2 regions of the Streptomyces sp. NPDC056169 genome follow, and region 1 is predicted to be linked to the other one. Evidence: riboswitches for the same ligand, from Rfam matches in the RefSeq annotation. Region 1 holds a riboswitch; the other holds the start of a gene.
What was found. A riboswitch is a leader RNA that binds a small molecule or an ion and turns the genes downstream of it on or off. The one in region 1 is predicted to bind glycine.

Region 1 (10,983 bases):
TCGCCGAAGGCACCGTCGATGCGGCGCACCGGCGGCCAGTACTTGTCGGCCGGCGAGACACCGGCCGGGAAGACCGCCTCGTCACGGCTGTACGCGTGGTTCCACTCGCCGCCCAGCGCGGCCGCGGTGTGCGGGGCGTTGTGCAGCGGGTTGTCGTCGGCGGGCCACTCGCCCGAGGCGACCTTCTCGATCTCGGCCCGGATCGCGATCATCGTGTCGCAGAAACGGTCCAGCTCGGTGATGTCCTCGGACTCGGTGGGCTCGATCATCAGCGTGCCGGCCACCGGGAAGGACATCGTCGGCGCGTGGAAGCCGTAGTCGATCAGGCGCTTGGCGATGTCGTCGACCGTGACGCCCGTCTCCTTCGAGAGCGGACGCAGGTCCACGATGCACTCGTGGGCGACCAGACCGGCCGGACCGGTGTAGAGCACCGGGAAGTGCGGCTCCAGGCGCTTGGCGATGTAGTTCGCCGCGAGCACGGCGACCTGCGTGGCGCGCTTGAGGCCCTCGCCGCCCATCAGGCGCACGTACGACCAGGAGATCGGCAGGATGCCGGCGGAGCCCCACGGGGCGGCCGAGATCGGGCCGACGCCGGTCTCCGGGCCCGCGGTGGGCTGGAGCGGGTGGTTCGGCAGGTACGGGGCGAGGTGGGCGCGGACGCCGACCGGACCGACACCCGGGCCGCCGCCGCCGTGCGGGATGCAGAAGGTCTTGTGCAGGTTCAGGTGCGAGACGTCGCCGCCGAACTTGCCCGGCTTCGCGAGCCCGACCAGCGCGTTGAGGTTGGCGCCGTCGACGTACACCTGACCGCCGGCCTCGTGGACCTCGGCGCAGATGTCGGCGACGTGCTCCTCGAAGACGCCGTGCGTCGACGGGTAGGTGATCATCAGCACGGACAGCTCGTCGCGGTACTGCTCGATCTTGGCGCGCAGGTCGACGACGTCGACCTCGCCGTCGTCGGCGGTCTTGACGACGACGACCTTCATGCCGGCCATCACCGCGGAGGCGGCGTTGGTGCCGTGCGCGGAGGACGGGATGAGGCAGACGGTGCGCTGGAGGTCACCGTTGGCGCGGTGGTAGGCGCGGACGGCCAGCAGACCGGCCAGCTCGCCCTGCGAACCGGCGTTGGGCTGGATCGACACCTTGTCGTAGCCGGTGACCTCGGCGAGGCGCTCCTCCAGCTCGGTGATGAGCGTGAGGTAGCCCTGCGCCTGGTCGACCGGGGCGAAGGGGTGGATCTGGCCGAACTCGGGCCAGGTCACCGGCTCCATCTCGGTCGTCGCGTTCAGCTTCATCGTGCAGGAGCCGAGCGGGATCATGCCGCGGTCGAGCGCGTAGTCGCGGTCGGCCAGCTTGCGCAGGTAGCGCAGCATCGAGGTCTCGGAGCGGTGCGCGTGGAAGACCGGGTGGGTCAGGTACGCGTCGGAGCGCAGCAGCCCGGAGGGCAGCGTGTCCCCGACGGACGCGTCCAGGGCCTCGACGTCGCCGTCGACACCGAAGGCGCCCCACACGGCGGCGAGCTGCTCGCGCCCGGTGGTCTCGTCGCAGGAGATCGAGACGAGATCGGCATCGACGCGGTAGAGGTTCACCCCGGCCTCGCGGGCGGCGGCCACGACCGAGTCGGCGCGACCGGGCACCCGGACGGTGAGGGTGTCGAAGTACGAACCGTGCACGACCTCGACGCCACCGGCGGTGAGACCCGCGGCGAGGAGGGAGGCGTACCGGTGGGTCCGCTGCGCGATGCCCTTCAGCCCGGCCGGCCCGTGGTAGACGGCGTACATGCCGGCCATGACGGCGAGCAGCACCTGGGCCGTACAAATGTTGCTGGTGGCCTTCTCGCGGCGGATGTGCTGCTCGCGGGTCTGCAGGGCCAGGCGGTACGCGCGGTTGCCGTCGGCGTCGACGGACACACCCACCAGGCGGCCGGGCAGCGAGCGGGCGTGCTTGTCCTGGACGGCCATGTAGCCGGCGTGGGGACCGCCGAAGCCCATGGGGACGCCGAAGCGCTGCGTCGTGCCGACGGCGATGTCCGCGCCCAGCTGGCCCGGCGAGGTGAGCAGGGTCAGGGCGAGCAGGTCCGCGGCGACGGTGACGATGGCACCGAGCTCGTGGGCGGCGTCGATCAGCGGCTTGATGTCGCGGACGGCACCGGAGGCACCCGGGTACTGGATCAGCACGCCGAAGACACCGCGCTCGGCGATCTCGGCCGGGATCCCCTGGCTGAGATCCGCGACGACGACCTCGACACCGGTCGGCTCGGCGCGGGTCTCGATGACGGCGATCGTCTGCGGCAGGGCGTCGGCGTCGACGAGGAAGACGCCGTTCTTGACCTTGCCCACGCGTCGGGCCAGGGACATGGCCTCGGCGGCGGCGGTGCCCTCGTCGAGGAGGGAGGCGCCCGAGGTGGGCAGACCGGTCAGGTCGGCGACCATGGTCTGGAAGTTGAGCAGCGCCTCAAGGCGCCCCTGCGAGATCTCGGGCTGGTACGGCGTGTACGCCGTGTACCAGGCGGGGTTCTCCATCACGTTCCGGAGGATCACCGGAGGCGTGAAGGTGCCGTAGTACCCGAGGCCGATCATCGGCGCGAGGACCTGGTTGCGGTCGGCGAGCGTGCGCAGCTCGGCGAGCACCTCGGCCTCGGTGCGCGCGGCCGGCAGGCCCAGCGCCTCGGCGTTCTTGATCACGTCCGGCACCGCGGCGGCAGTGAGCTCGTCGAGCGAGCCGTAACCGACCTGGGCGAGCATCTTGGCCCGCGCCTCGGCGTCGGGCCCGATGTGCCGCTGCTCGAACGGGATGCCCTGTTCGAGTTCGGAGAGCGGAATGCGGTTGGCGGTCATGTACGGAGGCCTCCTGGTCGTCACGACCTGCGAGGGGCACCACGGCGCGGGTACCCGGACGGCCTCCCCCTCTGTCATCTCAACCTGAGAGTTTCACCGGCACGCCTCGCGGCACGCCGGCTTTCACCGTCGGTGAGAGCGCATGCCGTGGACACCGCTCTGCTTTCCAGAGTGACCTCGTCCGCGCGGTACAGGGGCCTGAGAGATTCCGGGGAGGATTTGCTCCTTCGGCGCCCTCCGGAAGGTTTCTCCGGGGGACTCTCCCGCACAGGGTCGACAGCCACAGCCAGCCTACCAGCGAGGTTGCGGCTCCCATCGCTCAAGTGGCCGACATCCCAGTTGTGCACTTTCGTAGGGGTGTAGAGCAGTTGCGACCAGTTGGAGGGACCGTGCAGACCGACATCGATCCGCGCAGCCTGATCGGCCGCAAGGCGTTCGACCGGAACGGAAACAAGATCGGAACCGTGGACGAGGTGTACTTGGACGACGCGACCGGCATCCCGGAATGGGCCGCGGTCCGCACCGGCCTGTTCAGCAGGGACGCCTTCGTCCCGCTGGAGCCGAGCGACCTGCTCGACGACGGCCTCCACATCCCGTTCGAACGCGCCCTCATCAAGGACGCCCCCGACTTCGGCGTGGGCCGCCACCTCTCCCCCGAGCAGGAGCTCCAGCTCTACCGCCACTACAGCCTCACACTCCCACCTCCGCCCCAGAACCCCGAAGACACCGACTTCGGCCACCTGGCAGGCCAGGAGGGCCCGTAACACCCACGCACAAGCACGACGGGTACGCGCCCCTCAGGCAAAGCCGCACCCGGGAAGGCCAACCCACCCGCCACCAACACAAACGGCACCAGCCCGGCCCGCCCGGCACCAGCACAGGCGGCTGGGCTCGGCCTCACGGCACGGCACGGTCTCAGGCGGCACGAGCCCAGGCCTGCCAGCACCAGCGGCAGCGGCCGCGGCCGCGGCACGAGCCCAACCCGCCCGGCGCCAGCACAGGCGGCACCAGCCCAGTCCGGCCCGGCACAGGTGGCTGAGCCCAGCCCGCCCCGCCACCAGCACAGGCGGCTGGGCTCAGCCTCACGGCACCGTCACAGGCGGCACGAGCTCGGCCGGCCCGGCACCGTCAGGGCCGGTACGGGTCCCAGCCGCCAACGGCGCGGAACTCCTCACGCCAAAACCCGCACCTCTGCTTCCCCACCCGCACGGGTGGTGCGGGTGGGAACCCCAGCCCGGCCGCAAGGCCGGGCGCACCCCCCACAACCCACACCCAGCCACCGCCACGCCACGGCACCGTCACGCCCCCGCCCGACACTCCCCCCGCACCAACGGCAACGGCTCCGAAGGCTCCAGTTCCGGATCGTCCACCGAGAACGTCCGCACCCGCCCCGGTGCGGACCACGGTTCCTCGAACCGCACCGTGACCCGCCCGACGCCGCTCCCCTGCACCCACCCCGCCCCGTGCACCGCGTGCCGCACGTCGTGCCCGGGCGCCCACCGCCGCTCGACGGCGCCGGCGCCGGCGCCGGGCGCGTCGGAAGCGGACTCGTCCGGCACAGCCCCGGCGCCGGCCACACCACCCCCTGCCGCACCGCCCCCGCCCGACTCCCCCGCCACCACGGCAGCCACGGCCGCCGCCGCCCGTTCCTCCTCCGCCTGCGCGGACTCCGCCTGGGCGAACAGATCCTCTTGCGTGTAGTCCGCGAGCCCGCTCACGCCCACCCCGAGCAGCCGCACACCCCCGGTCGTGTCGACCGCCTCCAGGAGCCGCCCCGCGGCCTCCCGCACGACCCCCGGGTCGTCCGTGGGCCCCCGCAGCGTCTCGGACCGGGTCAGCGTCGAGAAGTCGTACCGCCGCACCTTGAGGACGATCGTGCGCCCCGAGTGCCCGGAGGCCCGCAGCCGCGCCACGCACCGCTCCGCGAGCCGCTCCACCTCGGTCCTGATCCGCACGCGGTCGTGCAGGTCGACGTCGAAGGTGTCCTCGACCGACACCGACTTTGCGTCCCGCTCGGCCACCACGGGCCGGTCGTCGTACCCCTGGGCCATCCGATGGAGCGAGGCCCCGTGCGCCCGCCCCAGGAGCCGTACGAGCTCGTCCTCGCCCGCCTCCGCCAGGTCGGAGACCGTGGTCATCCCGGCACGCCGCAGGTGCTCGCCCGTCGCGGGCCCGACCCCCGGCAGGATCCGCACCGACCGGGGCCCGAGCAGCTCCCTCTCGGTGCCCGGCTCGATGAGGACGAGCCCGTCCGGCTTGGCCTCCTCGGAGGCGATCTTCGCGATCATCTTCGACCCGGCGAGCCCCACCGACCCCGTCAGCCCCGTCGTCGCCAGGATGCCCGCCCGCAGCCGCTCGCCGACGGCCCGCGCGCTCGCGCTGTCGTCGGCGAGGCCGCCGGCTTCGAGGTCCACGAAGGCCTCGTCGAGGCTGAGCGGCTCCACGAGCGGCGAGAGCCGCCCGAGCAGCTCCATGACCTGTTCGCTGATCGACCGGTAGAAGGCGAAGCGCGGCACGAGATAGGCCGCGTTCGGCGCGAGCCGCCGCGCCTGCCCCATCGGCATGGCCGAGTGGACCCCGAAGCGGCGTGCCTCGTACGAGGCGGTGGCGACCACTCCGCGCGGCCCGAGGCCGCCGACGACGACGGGCTTTCCGCGCAGGCTGGGCTTCGCCGCCTGCTCGGCGGCGGCGAAGAACGCATCCATGTCGAGATGCAGGATCGTCGGCGCGGCTCTCACATGTCCGATGCTGCCCCATGCCACTGACAACGGCCGGAATCGCTGACGACCCACGAGCCACAGACACCCCGCAGGAGCCACAGACGGCCGCCCCGCAGAAGAACAAGCCACACGGGGGACAAACAGCCCTCACAAGCCCCTCACGAGCCCTCACAGGCCCCAGAGCGCGCCGGAGCGCGCCGAAGCGCCCGTCAGACCGCCTTGTCGCGCCGCCGCCTCGCCAGCTCGTCGCCCGGATTGTGCCCGACCAGCGTCTCTCCCGTGTCGACCCGCTCCCCGTGCAGCTGGGAGAGCGCCGCCTCCACGTCCCGCCAGACGACCCCGACGGCGATCCCGAAGACGCCCTGACCGCCCTGGAGCAGGTCGACGACCTCGTCGGGCGAGGAGCACTCGTAGACCGTGGCCCCGTCGCTCATGAGCGTCATGCGCTCCAGGTCGCGGAAGCCCCGGGCGCGCAGGTGCTGCACCGCCGCCCGGATGTTCTGCAGGGCCACCCCGGTGTCGAGGAAGCGCTTGACGATCTTCAACACGACGACGTCGCGGAAGCTGTAGAGCCGCTGGGTCCCCGACCCGTACGCGGGCCGCACGCTCGGCTCCACGAGCCCGGTGCGTGCCCAGTAGTCCAGCTGGCGATAGGTGATGCCGGCGGCCGCGCAGGCCGTGGGGCCGCGGTAGCCGACCACCTCGCCCGCCGGGCCTGAACTCGCGTCCGTTCCGAAGTCGCCCACACTGCCGTGAAGCGGATACGGACCGGACTCCCCGGACATGTGCCCGAGAGAACTCCCTGCCGTACCGTCCGCGCTGCTCATCACGCCGACCCTCCGTCCTTGACCTGCCCACACGAAGGTAGGCAGTCACTCGAGGTGCGTCAACGATCGCCACACTCGGCACGCCGAGTGATAATCACCCTGAGAGTGGTTTGCCGTGTCTCTCCCCGGGGAAAGGCTACTCGAATGCTCTGACAGCACCCCGCGAACGGCGCGCAGACGGGCCCTCACGACCGGCCCGCACGACGGCCTCGCAAGCGGCCTCCGGCCGCACGTCTCACTGGCTGTTGGTCCCGAAGTCCTCCGGTGAGATCTGGTCGAGAAACTCGCGGAACTTCTCCACCTCGTCCTCCTGCTCGTCCGGAATCGCGATACCGGCGTCGTCCAGCACACCGTCGCTGCCGTAGATCGGCGTCCCGGTCCGCAGGGCCAGTGCTATCGCGTCGGACGGCCGGGCGCTCACCTCGACGCCGCTGGCGAAGACCAGCTCGGCGTAGAAGACCCCGTCACGCAGATCCGTGATGCGGACCTCGGTGAGCTCCTGCCCCACGGCTTCCAGCACGTCCTTGAACAGGTCGTGCGTCAGCGGCCGCGGAGGGGCCATCCCCTGCTGGGCGAAGGCGATCGCGGTCGCCTCACCCGGTCCGATCCAGATGGGGAGGTACCGATCGCCTCCCACTTCCCGCAGGAGCACGATCGGCTGGTTGGAGGGCATTTCCACCCGGACACCCACAACGTCGAGCTCGTTCACACAGCAACCCTAGGACGTGCCCGACCGGTTTGGATAGTCGGGCCCGTCCAAGATCACGGGAGCCGGATGCCCAGAGCCGTCTGAACGAAGGCCGCGTGGAGCCTCACGGAGAGCTCGGCGAGCTCCTTCGCGGTGGCCTCCGCATGTGCTCTGGTCTGCGGATTACGGTGCCGGCGCAGCGGCGCGACCATCTGTTCGAGGAGTCCGGCCTCCCGGTCGGCGGCCGCCTTCACACCCCGCAGATGCCGGGGTTCGAGACCGAATCTCCCCAGATCCGCGACAAGTCTGGCGATGGCGACGGCCTCGGCGTCGTAGCCGCCGCCCCGCACCTCGGCGATCAGACCGAAGGACTCCCACTCGGTGAGCTCGGTCTCGGTCACCTCGGCGGCGGCGAGCAGCTCGGCCCGGCCGATCCGCACGGCGGTGGGACGCTCGCCCTCCTGGTCCCAGGGCCCGTCGATCAGCTCCCCCCGGCGCCCGGGCGCCGGGAGACTGACCTGCTCGCCCCGGGCGAGAGCGTCGAGATGCTCACGGATGACCTTCAGCGGAAGATAGTGGTCCCGCTGCATCCGCAGGATCTGAGCGAGCCGCTCCACGTCCTGCGGGCTGAACTTCCGGTACCCGGACGCCGTCCGGCGGGGCTCGACGAGCCCCTCGGCCTCCAGGAACCGGATCTTGGAGATCGTCACTTCGGGAAATTCGTCGCGCAGCTGGTTCAGCACCGTGCCGATGCTCACCAGCCGGTCGCCCTCGGTGGCGGTGCCGGATCCGGCACCGCCCGTCGGTGTTCGCAGCATGGACCTTCCCTGAAGGCTTCTCCGAGGCGTCACACGCCCCGCTGGCTCGAATAGAAGACCAGCCGGTACTTGCCGATCTGCACCTCGTCGCCGTTGGACAGAACGACCGATTCGATCGGCTCACGGTTGACGTACGTGCCGTTGAGGCTGCCGACATCGGCGACGGTGAAGCTGCCGTCCTGGGCCCGCCGGAACTCGACATGGCGCCGGGAGACGGTGAAGTCGTCCAGGAAGATGTCGCTCTGCGGGTGACGGCCGGCCGTCGTCAGCTCTCCGTCGAGCAGGAACCGGCTGCCGGAGTTCGGCCCCCGACGCACCACGAGGAGCGCGGAACCGAGAGGCAGGGCCTCCACGGCCGCGAGCGCCTCGGGAGACAGCGACGGAAGCGCGGTCTGGCCGGTGACCTCCGCGTCGTACGCCTCGAGCCCCGAGATGGAGATCGTCGACGTCGTCTCGGACGGACGCTCGGCGGCGACCCCGCCCCGCAGCGGCGTACCGCAGTGGGAGCAGAAGCGGCTGTCGGCCGTGTTGCGGTGACCGCACCTCGTACACACCGGCATGGACGCATCCTCCCCCCGCGGCAGGCCCGCGGAGGTCTGTGTCGCGTACGGGTCGGGGGTAAACCCTCCACCCGTACTTGAGGTTGATGGTTCCCCGAAACCTATGCGTCCGGCCCCGGCGGGGTCAACAGAAGACGCGCCCTGCGCGCCCGAAATGTCACCGCCCTGACCGTCGACCTCATCGCGGAAGAGCGGGCGCTCGCCGCCCTGCTCCTCGCTCTGGGCATGGCGCGGCGCGCGGTGCCTGGCGTTGCCGCCGTCCTCGCGTGCGCTCTTGCCGAACAACTTCGCAAACAACTTCACGGGCGATTCCCCTTGACCGAAACAGACCCGCCCGTGGGGCAGGACGAACCGAAATCCATCACACCTGCCGACCCGGACACCTTCACAACGTCCGTATCCTCCGGACAGTTTCCACCACGCACCACCGTTGTGGTGCGCCGACCCCCCGCAACGTCATGCCCTTGTCGCGGGACCCCCTCGTCCCCCGTCTCACTGCGAGGACGACTGAGCGTAGTCAGGCCGCTTCGCGGGTCGCAAGGCGTCGACGACGATCTTCGGCGCCCGCTCCACCGCGGCTGTGGCCTGCTCCTTCTCGAGGGTCTGCACGACACCGCCGGGGATGTTGAGCGCGGGCTCGAGATCCTCCGGCTTGCCGATGACCTTGAAGACGTACGGAGCGGCCACCTTCGTTCCATCGATCCGCATGTCGTCACCACTACCGGTGAAATAACTGTCCGCCACCACCCGCACGCCGTTGACCTGGATCGCCTCGGCACCCGCCGCGCGCAGCTCCTGGATGGCGTCGAGCAGCATGTCGGACTCGACGGCCCCGCTGGGGTCGCCGACGGTCAGGGTGATCCCCGGCCCCTCGGCGGCCACCGTGCCGGCCAGGATCCCGAGCTGTCGCTCCTTCTCCTGGGTCTGCTTCCGGGCCTCCTCGGCCTGGTCCGAGCTGGACTCCAGCTCGGTGCGCTGCTTCTCCAGCCGCGCCTTCTCGTCCTCCAGGCGCTGCGTACGGTCGTCGAGCTCGTCGAGGATCCGCACCAGGTCCTCCTGCCGCGCCCCGCGCAGAGCGCTGTTCTCGCTGGTCGAGGAGACCTGGATGGCGAGCCCGAGACCGAGGACGAACAGCAGCAGCGCGACGATGAGCTGGGCGCGGGTGACCCGCGGCGGCCACAGAGCGGCGGCGAGCCTGCGCCGCCCGCTCGGCCCTGCGGCGACGGGAGCCTCCGCCGCGGCCTGCTCGGCGGGCTCCCCCGCCTTCTCACCCTGGCGGGACTCCTCGGAGTCCTGCGAGCTCGACGCCTTGGGGAGCTTCTCCGAGCTCACGGACTTCTCAGAGCCCTCGGGGTTCGCGGAACCCTCGGGCCTCGCGGGCTGCTCAGGCCCGGCGGAGTTCTCGGGCCTGGCCGAGTTCTCGGGGTCCTCGGAGTTCTCAGGCATCTCAGGGTTCTCGCTCATCGGACTCACGCCCGGAAGACGTGGCGCCGGATGGCGGCCGCGTTGGAGAAGATCCGGATGCCGAGCACGACGACCACACCGGTCGACAGCTGCGCGCCCACGCCCAGCTTGTCGCCGAGGAAGACGATCAGCGCGGCCACGACCACGTTCGAGAGGAACGACACCACGAAGACCTTGTCGACGAAGATGCCGTCGAGCATGGCCCGCAGGCCGCCGAAGACCGCGTCCAGAGCGGCGACCACGGCGATCGGAAGATAGGGCTCGACCACCGCCGGCACTTCGGGCCGGACCAACAGTCCGACCACGACTCCGACGATCAGGCCCAGTACGGCGATCACGATGTGCCCTTCCCTGTGTCGGCCGTGGCCCGCCCGGACGGCGTCGCCGCCCCGGCCCCCCTCGGCTCTGCTGTACGTACGGTCAGGCTCGGCGCGGCCGGCAGGCGTACGTCGCCCTCGGCCGAGATGCTGCTCCTGATCCCGAAGTTCTCCACCAGCGCGTGCAGATACTGCCCGTCGGCGCTGTCCTGGAACGCTGTGCTCAGCCGCTGTCCGTCCCCGATCGCGAGGACGGTGTACGGCGGCACCAGCGGCTTGTTGTCGACCAGTATGGCGTCACCGGCGGCCCTGATCGCGGACAGCGACGTCAGCCGCTGGCCGTTGATCGAGACGGCTTCGGCGCCGGACTCCCACAGGCCGTTGACCACCCGCTGCATGTCCCGGTCGCGGACCCGGCCCGTGTCGGAGAAACCGCTGCTCTCCCGCGGCCCGCCGCCACCGGTGTCGGTGCCCTTGGCATCGTCGACGACGAGCTTCACCCCGGGACCGTGCACCGGGGTCGCACCCGAGAGCAGCGCGACGAGCTCGGCCTGGTCCCCGCCGTGCTCCTCCAGCGCCTGCCGCTGCCGGTCCCCGACCTCGACCCGGATCCGCTCGACATCGGCCTCCAGCTGATCGGCGGCGGAGGTCTCCCCCTCGATCCGGTCGATCAGCTCCTGCCGCTCCTTGGCCACCACCGGCGCCGAAAGCCGCGCCTCCGTCACACCCACGGTCACCACGGCGGCGGCGAG
Region 2 (10,983 bases), on a different contig from region 1:
GTTCCGCCCCTCCAGGACCCAGCACGCCGCCCCCGCCGTCCTGCGCGCCGCCCACCGCGCCGGATACCCGCACACCCTCTCGTACGACGTCGACTCCCTCGACTTCACCTCACCGGGCGCCGCCGCGATCGTCCGCAACGTCACCGGCTCCGTCCGGCCCGGATCGGTCGTCAGCCTCCACTTCGGCTACCCGGACACCGCCGCCGCGCTGCCCCTCCTCCTCGCCGACCTCGACCGCCGCGGACTGCGCGCGGTCACCACCACGGAGCTGCTGACCTGATGGCACATCACACCGGGCGCACCGGGGCCCTCCTCGCCGCCGCCCTCCTCGTCACCCTCGCGGGCTGCGGCGGCGGGAACGACACCAAGGACGGCGCCGCCGGGGTCAAGAAGGCCGCCGCCCCCGCCGTACCCAAGCCGGCCGCGGCCCCCGCCGGCCTCCCCGGCATGCCGCCGCTCCTCGACCCGAACGACGTCTACGCCGCCGACCGGCCGAACAAGCTCTCCCCGGTGGTCCGGAACTTCCCCTCCCGGGTCTACGTCCCCAACACCACCTCCAACACCGTCTCGGTCATCGACCCCGCCACCTACCGGGTCGTCGAGACGATCCCCGTCGGCAACCAGCCCCAGCACGTCGTGCCCTCCTGGGACATGAAGACCCTCTGGGTCAACAACAACCGGGGCCACACCCTCACCCCCATCGACCCCGCCACCGGGATCGCGGGCAAGCCGGTCGAGGTCCACGATCCGTACAACCTCTACTTCACGCCCGACGGCAAGTACGCCGTCGTCATGGCCTCCCTCGACCGCGAACTCGTCTTCCGCGACCCGCACACCATGGAACGGAGGAAGACCGTCCCGGTGAGCTGCTACGGCGTCAACCACGCCGACTTCTCCGCCGACGGACGGTACTTCGTCGTCTCCTGCGAGTTCTCCGGCGAACTCCTCAAGGTCGACACCGAGAAGATGGAGGTGATCGGACAGCAGAAACTGCCCTTCCAGGGCGCCATGCCGCAGGACGTGAAGATCTCCCCGGACGGCAAGACGTTCTACGTCGCCGACATGATGGCCCACGGCATGTGGGTCCTCGACGGCGAGAAGTTCACCACCCCGACCCTCCTCCCCACCGGCAAGGGCGCCCACGGCCTCTACGTCAGCCGGGACTCGCGCGAGATGTACGTCCCCAACCGCGGCGAGGGCTCGATCTCCGTCTTCGACTTCGCGAAGAACAAGCTCACCAAGAAGTGGTGGCTCCCGGACGGCGGCTCCCCCGACATGGGCGGCGTCTCCGCCGACGGCAAGGTGCTGTGGCTGTCAGGGCGCTACAACTCCGAGGTGTACGCCATCGACACCACGAGCGGCAAACAGCTCGCCCGCATCCCCGTCGGCGGCGGCCCCCACGGCCTCGCCGTCTACCCCCAGCCCGGCCGCTACTCCCTCGGCCACACCGGCGTCTTTCGCTAGGGCTCGGTTCACCCTCAGGACCGCCGGTCCTGAGGGTGGCGGGAGTCATCCCGCCACCAGCAGCGCCTCCGACGCCACCGGGCGGAAGCCCGCCGCCTGGAAGACACGGACGCTGCGGGCGTTGCCCGGCGACTGCTGCGCCCACACCACCCCGCCCGGGGTGAGGTGCCGGGCCGCCGTCGCCAGGGCGCGCCCGAGACCCCGGTGGCGTACGTCCTCGTCGACCTCGATCGCGGCCTCCCAGCGGCCCGCGACGCCCCGGCCCAGGACCAGCAGCCCGCCGTCCGCCGCCCACACCCGGACCTCGTCGCGGAACTTCAGTGCCCGCGCCACCCGGGGATGGGACGGGTCCTCGATCGCGCGGAGCTCCAGCGGCGGAGGGCCCGGCAGGGCGTCGGCGACCGTGAGCAGATCGATCGTGTTCATGCCCCGGCCGGTGCGGGCCATCAGGGCCGCGAGGAAGCCCGGGTTCATGCTCGCCGCGAGCGGATCGCTCGCCGTGGCCGCCAGCTCGGCCCGTATCCACTCCGGATCGGCGTCCGTGAACACCACCGAATGGGCGGTGAAGGCGAGCACCCCCGCGTCCCGCGGGTTCGGCTGCGGCACCACCGTCGTCGAACCGTCCGGGGGCGGGAACTTCCCGCGTGCCGCGTTTGCCAGGATCCGTGCCACGTCGTCGTTCATCCCGCCATCATCCGGCAGGACGGGGGCCAGCTAATCTGACCCCCGTCAGAGAAGCACCGAGAAGGGGCGGAAGCAGTGGCGGACATCGACGCGGCACGCACGGCATTCAACAAGTTCGACGCCGACGGGGACGGTTTCATCACCGCCGCGGAGTACAAGAGCCTCATGGCGAAGTTCGGCGACTTCAACGTCACCGAGTCGGTCGCCGAGGTGCTCATCAAGCAGCGGGACGACAACGGCGACGGCGTCCTGTCCTGGGACGAGTTCTGGGCGCACTACAACAAGGCCTGATCCGCCCGCCCGGGCGGGCGGTGCAACGCTGAGTTGCCGCCCGTCCGGGGCTCGGTGACGATCGTCCGGTGACGCTTCCCGGACCCTTCGGCACCTTGAGCCGTCCGACCGCGGCGGTCCTCGCCGCGCTCGCCGCCCTCGCCGTCATCGGCCTCGCCCTGCTGGGCGCCGGCCTCGCCCGGACAGGTACCGGCGAGCTCCGGATACCCGCCGCCGGCACCACCGCGCTGCTGCGCTTCCTCGTCCTCACGGGCCTCGCCGTCCACATCGGCGAACTCGCCGGACGCCGCCTCGCCGGGGAAGGGCCCCGGCCCCGCGCCCTGTCCGTGCCCGCCGCGCTGCTCGGCGCGGCCGCCTCCGCCGGGCTCCTGCTGCTCCTCGCCGCCGTCAGCGGGCTGAGCCTGCCCGTCGTGTACGGGCTGTGGGAGGGCCGGCTGCTGCTCCTCACCGCCAACGCCTTCGCCCTCGCCGCCCTGTGCGCGGCCTCGCGGCGGCCGGGCCTCGCCGTCGTCCCGCTCGCCGTCGCGGTCGTGGCCGAGGCGGTGCGGGCCCACCCCGAGACGAACACCCCCGCCGTGGGCATCGGGCTCACCGTCGTCCACCTCACGGGCGCCTCGCTGTGGCTCGGCACGCTCCTGTACGTGCTGCGCACCATGCGGCTGCGGCGCGGGGGCCGCGAGGTCCTCGTCCGCTACGCCCGCATGGCCGCCGTCGCCTACGCCGCCCTCGCGGCCACCGGCACGGCCTCCACGCTGCGCCGACTGCCGCTGGACGCCGTCCTGACCACGGCGTACGGCCGGATCCTGCTGGTCAAGCTGCTGCTGTTCGGCGGGGTGAGCCTGCTGGCGCTCGCGGCCAGGAGCCGGATGCTGTCCGGCGGCGACGCCGAGGCCCCGGCCCGGATCGAGGTGGCCGCGCTGGCGGTGATCGTGGTCGTCTCGGCGCTCCTCACGGTGATGCCCGACCCGCACTGGATCGCACCCTGACACCGTGAAGGCACTCCGGCCCCGGGCCGCGTAGGCCCCGGGCCCCGTAGGCCCCGGGCCTCAGCCCCGCAGGGCGACGCGGAAGGACGAGGCCCACAGCACGACCGCCGTCCAGGTGTACTGCCGCTGGTCGAAGAGGCGGGCGCGGGGGGCGTCCCCTTCGGAGTACCGGGGCCGCGTACGGGTCGCGTACGGGGCCTACCGGGAGGGGGAACGGTTCAGCACTCGATGATGTTCACCGCGAGACCGCCGCGCGCGGTCTCCTTGTACTTGACGCTCATGTCCGCGCCCGTCTCCTTCATGGTCTTGATGACCTTGTCGAGAGAGACCAGGTGGCTGCCGTCGCCGCGCATCGCCATCTTCGCGGCCGTGACGGCCTTGACCGCCGCCATGCCGTTCCGTTCGATGCACGGGATCTGCACGAGCCCGCCGACCGGGTCGCAGGTCAGGCCCAGGTTGTGCTCCATGCCGATCTCGGCCGCATTCTCCACCTGCTCGGGGGAGCCGCCGAGGACCTCGGCGAGCGCGCCGGCCGCCATCGAGCAGGCCGAGCCGACCTCGCCCTGGCAGCCGACCTCGGCGCCGGAGATGGAGGCGTTCTCCTTGAAGAGCATGCCGATCGCGCCGGCCGCGAGCATGAAGCGGACGATGCCGTCTTCCTTCTCCTCCGGGGAGGCGCCGCCCGTCACGAAGTTCACGTAGTAGTGCAGGACCGCCGGGATGATGCCGGCCGCGCCGTTCGTCGGGGCGGTGACCACCCGGCCGCCCGCCGCGTTCTCCTCGTTCACGGCCATCGCGTAGAGGGTGATCCACTCCATCGCGAGCGCCGCCGGGTCGCCCTCGGAGCGCAGCTTGCGGGCCGTGTTCGCGGCGCGGCGGCGCACCTTCAGGCCGCCCGGCAGGATGCCCTCGCGGGACATGCCGCGCGAGACGCAGGCCTGCATGACCCGCCAGATCTCCAGGAGACCCGCGCGGATCTCCTCCTCGGTGCGCCAGGCCTTCTCGTTCTCCAGCATCATCGAGGAGATGGAGAGGCCGGTCTCCTTGGCGAGCCGCAGCAGCTCGTCACCGGTGCGGAAGGGGTACTTCAGGACGGTGTCGTCCGGGACGATCGGGTTCTCGCCGGCGACCGCGTCCTCGTCGACGACGAAGCCGCCGCCGACCGAGTAGTACGTCTTCTCCAGGACCAGGGCGCCCTCCGCGTCGTACGCGAAGATCGTCATCCCGTTGGCGTGGTACGGGAGCGCCTTGCGGCGGTGCAGGATCAGGTCGGCGTCGAAGTCGAAGGGGATCTCGTGCGCGCCGAGCAGGTTGATCCGGCCGCTCGTCTTGATCCGCTCGACCTCGTCGTCCGCCGTCTCGACGTTCACCGTGCGGGGCGAGCTGCCCTCCAGGCCGAGGAGCACCGCCTTGGGGGTGCCGTGGCCGTGGCCGGTCGCGCCCAGGGAGCCGTACAGCTCCGCACGTATGGCCGCCGTGTGGGCGAGCAGGCCCTCGTTCTTGAGCCGGCGGGCGAACATCCGGGCCGCGCGCATCGGGCCCACCGTGTGGGAGCTCGACGGGCCGATACCGATCGAGAACAGGTCGAAGACCGAGATGGCCACGGAGAGACTCCTTGTGGGGGCTAGACGCCGTTGTCTGCCGGGGTGGTGCAGAACGGAGCAGGAAGATCGAAACGGGGCACGACACGGGGTGGGGCACCGCACTCACCTTTCAGTGTGCGCGATGCCCCAAACGTTCGTACGAACAAAAGGGTACGAAATTACTTCAGGCCGGGGTACAGCGGGTGCTTGTCGGCCAGAGCGGTCACCCGGGCCTTGAGGGCCTCGGCCTTCTCGCCGTCGAAGCCCGGCTTCAGGGTCTCCGCGATGATGTCGGCGACCTCGGTGAAGTCCTCGGTGCCGAAGCCGCGGGTCGCGAGCGCCGGCGTACCGATGCGCAGACCCGAGGTGACCATCGGCGGCCGCGGGTCGTTCGGAACGGCGTTCCGGTTGACCGTGATGCCGACCTCGTGGAGACGGTCCTCGGCCTGCTGGCCGTCGAGCTCGGAGTTCCGCAGGTCGACCAGGACCAGGTGCACGTCCGTACCGCCGGACAGGACCGAGACACCGTGCGCGGTGACGTCGTCCTGGACCAGGCGCTCGGCGAGGATGCGGGCGCCGTCCAGGGTGCGCTGCTGGCGCTCCTTGAAGTCCTCCGAGGCCGCGACCTTGAAGGAGACGGCCTTGGCCGCGATCACGTGCTCCAGCGGGCCGCCCTGGAAACCGGGGAAGACCGAGGAGTTCAGCTTCTTCGCGAACTCCTTCTTCGCCAGGATGATGCCGCCGCGGGGGCCGCCGAGCGTCTTGTGCGTGGTGGAGGTCACCACGTCCGCGTACGGAACCGGGTTCGGGTGCAGACCGGCCGCGACCAGGCCCGCGAAGTGGGCCATGTCGACCCACAGGTACGCCTCGACCTCGTCGGCGATCCGGCGGAACTCCGCGAAGTCCAGCTGGCGCGGGTAGGCGGACCAGCCCGCGATGATGACCTTCGGGCGGTGCTCCTTGGCGAGGCGCTCGACCTCGGCCATGTCGACCAGACCGGCCTCGTCCACGTGGTACGCGACCACGTTGAACTGCTTGCCGGAGAAGTTCAGGCGCATGCCGTGGGTGAGGTGGCCGCCGTGCGCCAGGTCCAGACCCAGGATCGTGTCGCCGGGCTGGGCGATCGCGAAGAGGGCGGCCTGGTTCGCGGAGGCGCCGGAGTGCGGCTGGACGTTGGCGTACTCGGCGCCGAACAGGTCCTTGACCCGGTCGATCGCGATCTGCTCGGCCACGTCGACGTGCTCGCAGCCGCCGTAGTAGCGGCGGCCCGGGTAGCCCTCGGCGTACTTGTTGGTGAGGACGGAGCCCTGGGCCTCCATGACCGCGACCGGAGCGAAGTTCTCCGAGGCGATCATCTCGAGGGTGGACTGCTGACGAAGGAGCTCGGCGTCGACGGCGGCGGCGACGTCGGGGTCCAGCTCGTGGAGGGGAGTGTTCAGAAGCGACATGAATCGATCCCTAAGGGGTCTCGGGCCCGGTCTCAGTTCCCGGCGGAGAACGCGGTGTACTCGTCGACGGAGAGCAGGTCGTCCGGCTCGCCCGCGACACGTACCTTGAACAGCCAGCCACCCTCGAACGGAGCCGTGTTCACCAGCGACGGGTCGTCCACCACGTCCTGGTTGGCGGCGACGACCTCACCCGTGACGGGGGAGTACAGGTCGCTCACGGACTTCGTCGACTCCAGCTCGCCGCAGGTCTCGCCCGCGGTGACGGTGTCGCCGACAGCGGGGAGCTGGGCGTAGACGACGTCACCGAGCGCGTTGGCCGCGAACTCGGTGATGCCGATCGTCGAAACGCCGTCCACGGCGTCCGACAGCCACTCGTGCTCCTTGGTGTAGCGCAGCTGCTGGGGGTTGCTCATGACCTGATTCTCCTGGATCGGGGGAGTACTGATGAACGTGGGTCTCGCGGGGTGAGACCCGGGATGAGACGACTGCGTCACTTCTGGCGCTTGTAGAACGGCAGCGCGACGACCTCGTACGGCTCGTGGGTGCCGCGGATGTCCACACCTACACCCTCGGTACCGGGCGCGGCGTGCGCCGCGTCCACGTACGCGATCGCGATCGGCTTTCCGAGGGTCGGGGACGGGGCGCCCGAGGTGACCTCGCCGATCACCACGCCGTCCTTGACGACGGAGAAGCCGGCGCGCGGGACCCGGCGGCCCTCGGCGATCAGGCCGACGAGCTTGCGCGGCGGGGCGGTCTCGGCGCGCTCGGCGGCCTTCTCGAGCGACTCACGGCCGACGAAGCGGCCCTCGTTGGTCGTCTTCTCGAACTTGACGACCCGGCCGAGACCGGCGTCGAAGGGGGTGAGGGCCGTCGTCAGCTCGTGGCCGTACAGCGGCATGCCCGCCTCCAGGCGGAGCGTGTCACGGCAGGACAGGCCGCACGGGATGAGGCCGACCGGGGCGCCCGCCTCGGTCAGGGCCTTCCAGACGCCCTCGGCGTGCTCGGGCTTCAGGAACAGCTCGAAGCCGTCCTCGCCGGTGTAGCCGGTACGGGCGATCAGCGCGGGCACGCCCGCGACCGTGCCGGGCAGGCCGGCGTAGTACTTCAGCCCGTCCAGGTCGGCGTCGGTGAGCGACTTCAGGATGCCGGGGGACTCCGGGCCCTGGATCGCGAGCAGGGCGTACGCGTCGCGGTCGTCGCGGACCTCGGCGTCGAAGCCCTCCGCGCGCGCCACGAGCGCGTCCAGGACGATCTGGGCGTTGGAGGCGTTGGCGACGACCATGTACTCCGTCTCGCCGAGGCGGTAGACGATCAGGTCGTCGAGGATGCCGCCGTCCTCCTGACAGATCATCGTGTAGCGGGCACGGCCCACGCCCACCGTGGAGATGTTGCCGACGAGGGCGTGGTCGAGGAGCTCGACGGCCTGCGGGCCCGTGACCGTGATCTCACCCATGTGGGAGAGGTCGAACAGGCCCGCCCGGGTGCGGACGGCGTTGTGCTCGTCCCGCTCGCTGGCGTAGCGCAGCGGCATGTCCCAGCCCGCGAAGTCGGTCATGGTCGCGCCCAGCGAACGATGCAGCGCATCGAGGGCGGTCAGACGGGGGGCAGTGCTCATGGGGTGGCTCCCGGATCCCAAGGGCGGTTCGGTGACGAAACACATGACGGGCGAGGACGTCCTCCCCATCTGTCATGGAACCTGAGAGGTTCACCGAGAGCATCTCGTCACCGGAAGATCGGCACCGAGAGATCGGCTTGCACCTTGGGTGGGGACACGGCAGGGTGTCCCGCTTTTCAGATCTGCCTCATCCACGCGGTACGGGGCCTGAGAGATTCAAGGGAGGGTCTTGCTCCTTCGGCGTCCGGACGCCTGGGGCGGTCCGGAACTCTCCCGCGCGGATTCGAGCGGCCGGTATGCGGTTGTATTGGCGACTGAGCGCGCCTGGCGGGCACATCATTGCACGCGTGCTCCGCGCGGCACATCACTTGTATCTCATTACCGCTTCTTTACACTTTGTGGGCAAGGGTCTCCCGAGGCCCGGCAGGGGGAGCAGCGATGAGGATCCAGCACACCGGCGCATACGCGACGAGTACCGGTACCGGCATACCGTCCCAGCGTGCCCGGGCCCGGACCAGAGCCAGAACCCGCCGGCGCGGCCGGATCCTGCGCGACCTGCGCGAGCGCGGCGGCCGGGGGCCCCGGGCCCTCCTCTTCGCGGCCGGCGACCTCGTCGTCGTCTCCGGGCTGCCCGGCAGCGGCAAGTCCACCCTGATGAAGCGCGCCGCCGACGGCCGGGGCATCGACTCCCAGGACGTCCGCGAGCGCTGGGAGGCCCGCATGCCGCGCCTCCTGCCGTACGCGGTCTACCGCCCCCTGGTCCGGCTCGCGCACTACGCCGGGCTGCGCCGCGCCCTGCGCTCCGGCGCGAGCGTGATCGTGCACGACTGCGGCACCCAGTCCTGGGTGCGCGGCTGGCTCGCCCGCGAGGCGGGACGCCGCGGCGCCGCCCTGCACCTCGTCCTGCTCGACGTCGACCCGGGCACCGCGCGCGACGGCCAGCGCGACCGGGGCCGCGGCGTCTCCGCGTACGCCTTCGCCCGGCACCGGCGGGCCGTCGGCCGGCTCCTGCGGACCGCCGAGTCCGGCGGCCTGCCGCACGGATGCGCCTCGGCGACCCTCCTCGACCGGGACGCCGCGGACGCACTTCGGAAGATCGGCTTCCGCGACGTGGCCTGAGGCCGGCCCCGCATCCGTACCCGCTGCTTTTGGCCACGGCGGCGCCAGGGCGGCGTTAGGGTGCTGCGGGGCGGTGCGGGAGGACGCGCCCCCGCGAGATAGGGGAAAAGGGACCGTGGACGTGACGTGGCCGGGCAATGAGCTCGAAGAGGTGCTGTCCGCCTCGCTCGGCAACCCCGCCGCAGGGGGCCGACTGGTCGAGGTGCTGAGCCGCAGCGAGGTCTGGGTGCCCCTGCCCAACGGCGGCGGCCCCGACAGCCCCGACCTGGACCTCGCCACCCTGGAGATCGACGGCGCGGCCTTCGTCCCCGTCTTCAGCTCCGAACAGCAGTTCCTCGCCTGCGTCGGCACGCACATGTCCTACACCGTCGCCCCCGCCCGCGACTTCGCCCGCGGCCTGCCCCCGCAGCTGGGCATCGCCGTGAACCCCGGCGGCACGGTGGGCGTCCCGCTGCCCCCGCCCGCCGTCGCGGAACTCTGCCGCGCCGGCCGCACCCCGCTCGACGGCCCCGCCAGCGGCGGCCGCGTCCGACTCTTCGAGCCCGACTGGCAGGACGACCCCGTCGACTTCCTCGCCGCCGCCTCCGCCGAGTTCGAGGCCACCGGCGTCGTCGCCTCCGCCCGCCGCGCCCTCGCGAGCGTCGAGGGCACCGAACCGGCCCTCTTCATCGGCGTCCAGCTCGCCGCCTGGGACGGCGTCGACCGGAACGCGCCCCTGGACGCCCTCGGCCGCGCCCTCGGCCGCGTCGAGGTCGCCTGGCCGGTCAACCTCATCCTGCTCGACATGGCGCAGGACCCGGTCGGCGACTGGATGCTGGAGCGGGTACGCCCCTTCTACCAGCGCGCCGCCGGGTGAGCGGCACCCTGTTTAAGCTGAACTGAACCGAGCCGGACCGAATCGGCGGCCGGACAGACGTGGTGAACGGAAGAGGGGCGGGACACAGGGTGAGCGCGTCAGGCACCGCTGCGACCGGACAGGTCGAGCACATGCTGCGCCAGGTGGCACCCGGGCGCTACGACGCGTACGAGAGGCTGCTGCACGCCCTGGCCGACGGCGAGGTCTGGATGCTGCTGTGGCAGGGCTCGCCCGGCTCGTCCGACGCCCAGTACGGGAACATGGAGGTCGACGGATTCGGCTACGCGCCCTGCGTCACCTCCGCCCAGGAGCTCGCCGCCTCCGGCTGGAACCGCGCCCACGAGCTCGTCACCGGCCGCGAGATGGCCCGCGCCCTCTACCCCGACCGCTGGGGCATCTGGCTCAATCCGCACGCCCCCGGCGGCGGCGTCGGCATCCCCTGGGCCGACCTGCGCCGCATCGCCACCGGCCTCGACCGGATGCCCGCGGGACCGCTGCGCGTCAGCGAACCCGCCCTGGAGATCCCGCAGTTCTACGCCCTCCTCACGCAGAACGCGCACCGCACCCCGGCCGTCAGGTCGCTGCGCCGCGGCTGGGTGCAGCCCGCGCTCGGCTCCCCGTACCTCGCCGTCGGACTCGACCTGTACGACACCTCCCCGGCCGCCGTCGACGCCGTCCGCGCGATGATGCGCCAGTCGATCTCCGCCGTGCCCGACGGGCTGCCCGTCTCGACGGTCGCGCTCTCCGACGCGTACGACCCGGTGGCCCTCTGGCTGAGCGCCCACGCGCGCCCCTTCTACGACCGCGAGGCGCACGCCGGACGCGGATCCGCCGCCGTGCCGGGGTACGGCTACCCACCGCCGGCTCCGTCCGGATACTGAGACGTCACCTTTTCCCCCTCGTACCCCAACGGCCTCCGGAGTCCTCTCCCGAGGCC

Region 2: it holds a riboswitch for glycine, as region 1 does, so the genes downstream of both, gcvT (glycine cleavage system aminomethyltransferase GcvT) here and gcvP (aminomethyl-transferring glycine dehydrogenase) in region 1, are expected to answer to the same signal.

Annotation. Positions count from the first base shown of each region.
Region 1 is NZ_JBHJUO010000002.1:503,641-514,623, forward strand. Features, by position in the region: gene gcvP (aminomethyl-transferring glycine dehydrogenase) at 1-2,837, opposite strand, end outside; glycine riboswitch at 3,014-3,113, opposite strand; gene ACFC0G_RS04825 (PRC-barrel domain-containing protein) at 3,227-3,601, shown strand; gene ACFC0G_RS04830 (DNA polymerase IV) at 4,136-5,575, opposite strand; gene ACFC0G_RS04835 (MerR family transcriptional regulator) at 5,767-6,384, opposite strand; gene ACFC0G_RS04840 (bifunctional nuclease family protein) at 6,620-7,093, opposite strand; gene ACFC0G_RS04845 (MerR family transcriptional regulator) at 7,147-7,890, opposite strand; gene ACFC0G_RS04850 (FHA domain-containing protein) at 7,920-8,861, opposite strand; gene ACFC0G_RS04855 (DUF881 domain-containing protein) at 8,943-9,896, opposite strand; gene ACFC0G_RS04860 (small basic family protein) at 9,920-10,252, opposite strand; gene ACFC0G_RS04865 (DUF881 domain-containing protein) at 10,249-10,983, opposite strand, start outside.
Region 2 is NZ_JBHJUO010000005.1:91,293-102,275, reverse strand. Features, by position in the region: gene ACFC0G_RS09465 (polysaccharide deacetylase family protein) at 1-280, shown strand, start outside; gene ACFC0G_RS09460 (YncE family protein) at 280-1,464, shown strand; gene ACFC0G_RS09455 (GNAT family N-acetyltransferase) at 1,510-2,148, opposite strand; gene ACFC0G_RS09450 (EF-hand domain-containing protein) at 2,224-2,439, shown strand; gene ACFC0G_RS09445 (CopD family protein) at 2,535-3,425, shown strand; gene ACFC0G_RS09440 (L-serine ammonia-lyase) at 3,644-5,029, opposite strand; gene glyA (serine hydroxymethyltransferase) at 5,188-6,456, opposite strand; gene gcvH (glycine cleavage system protein GcvH) at 6,489-6,869, opposite strand; gene gcvT (glycine cleavage system aminomethyltransferase GcvT) at 6,947-8,071, opposite strand; glycine riboswitch at 8,258-8,357, opposite strand; gene ACFC0G_RS09420 (AAA family ATPase) at 8,510-9,190, shown strand; gene ACFC0G_RS09415 (enhanced serine sensitivity protein SseB) at 9,306-10,046, shown strand; gene ACFC0G_RS09410 (enhanced serine sensitivity protein SseB C-terminal domain-containing protein) at 10,136-10,927, shown strand.